Regions from separate parts of the Streptococcus sp. SM5 genome, predicted to be linked through region 1. Evidence: riboswitches for the same ligand, from Rfam matches in the RefSeq annotation. Region 1 holds a riboswitch; the other holds the start of a gene.
The links. A riboswitch is a leader RNA that binds a small molecule or an ion and turns the genes downstream of it on or off. The one in region 1 is predicted to bind preQ1.
Positions count from the first base shown of each region.

Region 2: another riboswitch for preQ1. It lies ahead of PAN07_RS00045 (QueT transporter family protein); the one in region 1 lies ahead of PAN07_RS01815 (QueT transporter family protein).

Region 1 covers NZ_JAJNSC010000002.1:108,326-111,449, reverse strand. The annotation lists gene PAN07_RS01825 (formate/nitrite transporter family protein) at 1-5, opposite strand, end outside; gene PAN07_RS01820 (hypothetical protein) at 121-537, opposite strand; gene PAN07_RS01815 (QueT transporter family protein) at 658-1,167, opposite strand; PreQ1 riboswitch class II at 1,165-1,262, opposite strand; gene PAN07_RS01810 (GtrA family protein) at 1,291-1,725, shown strand; gene mscL (large conductance mechanosensitive channel protein MscL) at 1,807-2,184, shown strand; tRNA gene PAN07_RS01800 (tRNA-Arg) at 2,293-2,364, shown strand; gene PAN07_RS01795 (ABC-F family ATP-binding cassette domain-containing protein) at 2,428-3,124, opposite strand, start outside.
Region 2 covers NZ_JAJNSC010000001.1:11,512-14,635, reverse strand. The annotation lists gene PAN07_RS00055 (aspartate-semialdehyde dehydrogenase) at 1-823, opposite strand, end outside; tRNA gene PAN07_RS00050 (tRNA-Thr) at 1,204-1,276, opposite strand; gene PAN07_RS00045 (QueT transporter family protein) at 1,376-1,885, opposite strand; PreQ1 riboswitch class II at 1,883-1,980, opposite strand; gene PAN07_RS00040 (GtrA family protein) at 2,009-2,440, shown strand; gene mscL (large conductance mechanosensitive channel protein MscL) at 2,526-2,903, shown strand; gene hemH (ferrochelatase) at 2,945-3,124, opposite strand, start outside.

The sequences.
Region 1 (3,124 bases):
ACCATAATAACTCCTAATTTTTTTCTTTGTGAATATTATAACATAAATAACAAAAATGTGATAGCTTCTTTTTTACCATAAAACACTAAAACTTTGGTAAAGATTTCAAAAAATCAATTCTTAATATATTTGATTTAGTTTAATATGGCACTTCTTGGCCACATTGGCAAGATTTTTCACTAACTCCTCGTTTCTTTTGCTTTTTCCAAAATGAAAAGTAAAAGATTTTCCATCTTTCCTTGTAAAGTACAGATGATACCTGTCCCCATTCATTCTTCTCCCTCGAACGTAATCAATATCAATCTGTCTAATTTCAGCTAGAGGAACAATCCTTTTTCTAAAAAGAATAATCGTGTGAATGTATAATCTTCCCTTTGCAATATGAAAAGGATCCAACATACTCCCACCACTTTTTAAAGATGTCTTAACTCTTTGGAAAAAAAGATAGAAATAAAATAGTGCTAAAAAAATTAACAAAAATCTAATGACCTGATTTTTCCAAAGGACTTCAAAAACTGAAATACGATAACCATACATATTAAAATAATCCCTTTTTTCTTTATTATACCACTTTTGTTGAGAGCCTGGGTCTATAGAAAAATAAGAAAAAGACTGAACAGAGTTCAGACCTTTTCATGAATATTTGATGTGATACCTTTATCTAGTCAAATCAATTCGTTGACCAATTTTTCCAATGATAATAGCTCCGATGATTAAGGAAGCAAATTCTCCGATACCTGTAGTGAACCATGTCAAGAAAAATGGAGCTTCAGCAACAAGATACAATTCAGCCGCAATTGTTACCATAGATATTGAGAATAGAATTGAAAAGAAGAAATGATCTTTTCGAATCAATCCATTAAATAGATAGTCTTTGCTGTATTTGCTAAACAAGATGACTCCAAGACTTAGGAATACTAAAGTCGATCCACCTCCAACAGCAACATCGATAACTCCAAAACTAAAGAAATTAGCAATCATACATCCAATAGTAACACCGATGATATACTTAGGATTGTAAAAAGCTAGGAAATTCATCATTTCAGAGATACGGAACTGATAAGCACCAAAGCTAATAGCATTAAGCGGTGGCGTAATTGTTAAAACCACATAGATAGCAGCGACAATGGCAATATCTGCCATATCACGAACAGTAAGTTTTTTCATGTTTTCTCCTTTAGCGGCCCTGCCGCGTGTAATATGCTTGGTGAAAGAAGCTAAGCACCAAGGGTTGAACAAGTCAACTTTACGAGTATAGCACATTTATCAGCTTTATGCTATACTAATCATATGAAAACATATATAAAAAAATTCTTTGATAACGAGATTTTATCCTATCTATTTTTCGGAGTTGCGACTACCGTAGTATCGATATTTGTCCGCATCGTCATCTTTTATCTAACACAGCAAGAGCTAGTTGCGACTGCTCTAGGGAATATTGCTGGGATTCTATTTGCCTTTTTTACAAATGACACATTTGTATTTAAGCAAGAAAGAAAAAACTGGTTTAATAGATTAATTAAATTCACCTCTGCAAGACTTATCACCTTTTTATTAGATCTTCTACTAACTTTTATTTTTGTGACAAGCTTCCCACAAATTATTGGTTACTTTGTTGGAAATGATATTAATACAATTAATACAGTTGAAATCTTCATTGCACAAGTTACGATGGTTGTTCTCAACTACGTTTTTAGTAAGCTTTTTGTATTTAAGAAGAAATAATCACTTTTCTTGCAATTAATATAAATTTACGATATAATGTAGTCTGTAAAAATTTGATTAAATTTCGAAAGGAAAAAGAAAATGTTAAAAGATCTTAAAGCATTTTTGCTCCGCGGTAATGTCGTAGACCTTGCTGTCGGTGTGATCATCGCTACTGCATTTGGTGCTATCGTAACTTCATTCGTTAACGATATCATCACTCCACTTCTATTAAACCCAGCTTTGAAAGCTGCGAACGTTGATCGTATCGCTGAACTTTCATGGAATGGTGTTGCTTACGGAAGTTTCTTGAGTGCTGTTATTAACTTCGTAGTTATTGGTACTGTTCTTTTCTTTGTTGTTAAAGGAATTGAAAAAGCTCAAAGCCTTGGTAAGAAAGAAGAAGCTGAAGAAGCTCCAGCAGGTCCAACTGAATTGGAAGTTCTTCAAGAAATCAAAGCACTTCTTGAAAAAAAATAAACATTTAAAAGGATTTAGATCTTGTCTAAATCCTTTTTTATTGTTATATTTCATCTTTTAGATGACTCTTGAGTTACACCATATTTTTTGATATAATGAGGGAAGTTTCCACCCTTAGTGTAATGGATATCACGTAAGATTCCGGTTCTTGAGATGGGGGTTCGATTCCCTCAGGGTGGATTATAGATAGAATATTATTAATAATTAAAAAAGCAGTGTATTATCACTGCTTTTTTTTTATATCTACACCTGCTCCGATAATTCTTCCCACTCCAGCATAGCTTCTTCTTGACGTTGACTAATCTTATCAAGTTCTGCTTGTAATTGCATGAGTTCATTGGCATCATTGCTAGTTAGCATTTGCTCAGAGATAGCTTGGGCTTGAGTTTCAAGTTCTTCAATTTCTGTCTCAAGATTTTCAACTTGTTTCATTAACTTCCGAAGCTCTTTTTGAGTCTCCTTCTGAGCTTGATAATCATTAAGGGAAGAACTTTCCTTCTCTTGATTGATAGCCCCTAATTGCACCTCTTGAGTAGCTGCTAGCTCTGCTTTCTTTTGGATATAGTAATCATAATCTCCAAGGTATAGGGTTGAGCCATTTTCGGACAATTCTAGAACATGAGTAGCTACTCGATTGATAAAGTAACGGTCATGGCTGACAAATAGAAGAGTCCCATCAAAGTCAATCAGTGCATTTTCTAAAACTTCCTTACTATCTATATCCAAGTGGTTTGTCGGCTCGTCCAATATCAAAAAGTTATTATTTTCCATAGAGAGTTTAGCCAGCAATAAGCGAGCTTTCTCTCCACCTGAAAGCATACCGACTGATTTCTTAACATCGTCCCCTGAGAAAAGGAAGGCACCGAGGCGATTACGGATTTCCACTTCTGGTGTTAATTTAAAATCATTCCAGAGTTCGTCTAGTACACTATTACTTGGT
Region 2 (3,124 bases), on a different contig from region 1:
CTGCGATAGCTGCTTTTACTTCTTCAATTGGAGCCACTTCTTTTGTTTCGATGTAAACAGACTCAGAGTGAGCTGACAAGACTGGAATACGCACACATGTTGCAGATACTGCAATGCTATCATCTTCCATGATTTTCTTAGTTTCCTTAGTCATCTTCATCTCTTCGTAAGTGTAATCATTGTCAGTGAAGACATCGATTTGTGGAAGAGCATTAAAAGCGATAGGATAATGTTTCTTGTCACCACCTGAAGGCAAGATTTCGGCATGTAAATCACGTGGGGTTACACCATCATTCAAGACTTCACGAAGTTCACGTTGTGTCTCAAGAATTGCTCCCATACCAGCACCTGAAACTGCTTGGTAAGTTGAAACAATGATACGGTCCAAGCCCCATTTTTGGCGAACTGGCTCAAGAGCCACCATCATTTGAATTGTTGAACAGTTAGGGCAGGCAATGATACCGTTGTGGGCATCAAGTGCATGAGCATTGACCTCTGGAACAACCAAAGGAACATCTGGATTTTGACGGAAGTAAGATGTATTATCTACTACTACCGCTCCAGCTTTAACTGCGTATGGTGCATATTTAGCTGATGTAGAACCACCTGCTGAAAAGAGAGCAATATCAACTCCTTCAAAAGCTGTTTCGGTCGTTTCTTCAATCGTAATATCTTGATCTTTAAATTTCAAAGTCTTGCCTGCTGAACGTGCAGAAGCAAGGTAACGAATTTTATCGATTGGAAGTGTTGATTCTTCCAACATTTTTATCATCTGAGCTCCGACAGCACCTGTCGCGCCGACTACAGCAACTGTATATCCCATAAATAACCTCTTTCGGAATTTTCTAAAAATTTCTATAATAGATGTATTATACTACTTTTTCCATGAATTGCAAAGCTTTTTCATCATTTTTTGGAAAATAAAAATCCCCAGTCGCTAGACTAGGGACTAAGAGGCATCTTCATGTGATGAGCAGGTTCACACAACTCATCAAGGTCCGCTCCTGCGTTATGACCTCCTTATGCTCAATAGTAGTCCGAAGACTACCTATCGACTCATCGCGTCTATTATATTACTAGAAATAAGTGGTTTTGTCAATAAGAAATTTTTGCAGGATGACTTTTATTATACAAAAGTCAGAATTTTTTCTCGCGAGCATAAGAAAAAAACTCTTGTGCTCAAGAGTTTCCCTGTAAATATCATGCTAATTGCCGGGATTGAACCGGCGACCTCATCCTTACCATGGATGCGCTCTGCCAACTGAGCTAAATCAGCTTACTTAAGAAGTATACTATAGTTAGAAAAACTTGTCAAGTTTCCTTAGAAATTTTCCATAAGAAAAAACCAGGTAAGAGCTACCTAGCTTATCTTCTTCTATTTGCTTAAATCAATTCGACGACCAATTTTTCCAATGATAATCGCACCAATAATTAATGAGGCAAATTCACCAATCCCTGTTGTAAACCAAGTAAGGAAAAATGGTAATTGCGCTACGATATTCAACTCGGCAGCGATAGTAAACATAGAAATTGAAAAGAGGATTGAGAAGAAGAAATGATCTTTTCGAATCAATCCGTTAAAAAGATAATCCTTGCTGTATTTTGCAAAAAGCCAAACACCTAGACTGAGGAATACTAAGGTTGATCCACCACCAACAAAGACATCTAGCATTCCGAAGCTAAAGAAATTGGCAATCATACAACCGATAGTAACACCGATAATGTACTTTGGATTGTAAAAAGCCATAAAGTTCATCATTTCTGAAATGCGGAACTGATAAGCACCGTAGCTAATGGCATTTAGAGGCGGTGTGACAGTCAAAACGACATAGATTGCAGCAACGATTGCGATATCTGCTACGTCACGAATAGTTAATTTTTTCATCTTTTCTCCTTTGGCGGGTTGTCCGCGTAAAATATGCTTGGTGAAAGAAGTTAAGCACCAAGGGTTGCTTGAATCAACCTTACTAGTATAGCACAATAGCCTGCTTTATGCTATACTAAAAGCATGAAAAAACGCATTCAAAGTCTCTTCGTGAATGAGCTCTTAGCCTATCTTTTTTTTGGAATAGCAACTACTCTTGTCTCCATTCTATCTAGATTAGTCATTTATCAATTAACCCATAGAGAACTCCTTGCTACTGCCTTAGCAAATATTATCGGTATCCTATTTGCTTTTATCACCAATGATACAATTGTCTTTAAGCAAGCTAGAGAGAATTGGTCAATTCGTTTAGTAAAATTTACTATAGCACGTCTTTCTACTTTTCTTTTAGACTTGTTTTTGACTTTTCTCTTTGTAACTCAGTTTCCTAATATTATCGGGCAATTTGTAAAATATAATATTAATAAGGTAATTGGCATTGAAACAGTTATTGCACAATTCTTAATAATTATCCTCAATTACATTTTTAGTAAGGTATTTATTTTTAAAAAATAAGAAAAATTTTAAACATATAGCTTGCAAGAACTTCTTAATTAATATATAATTAAGTGTAAAAATTTTTTAAAAGGAAATTATGAAAATGTTAAAAGATCTTAAAGCATTTTTGCTTCGTGGTAATGTTGTTGACCTTGCTGTCGGTGTGATCATTGCCTCTGCTTTTGGTGCAATCGTTACTTCACTTGTTAACGATATCATCACTCCACTTATTTTGAATCCAGCCTTGGAAGCTGCGAAAGTACAAAACATCGCTGAGCTTGCTTGGAATGGTGTTACATATGGTAAATTCTTGAGTGCTGTTATCAACTTCCTAGTTATCGGTACTGTTCTCTTCTTCGTTATCAAAGGTATTGAAAAAGCTCAAAGCCTTACTAAGAAAGAAGAAGCTGAAGAAGCTCCAGCTGGTCCAACTGAGTTGGAAGTACTTCAGGAAATCAAAGCTCTTCTTGAGAAAAAATAATCAATTAAAAGGATCTAGCGCAATGCTAAATCCTTTTTTCTTTACTCTTTCGGTAACTTGCCTGCTTTTTCAAGCATTTTCTTAATAAGATAAGGCATCTTAACATTTTCCCGACCTTTTTTCTCAATCAGTTTTTTCACAAATTCCGGCATTTGTAAATCTTCAGATTCGGCCAAAATATTTTTAGTCTCATCTGAAGGAACTAACTCATCAAAGGTTTC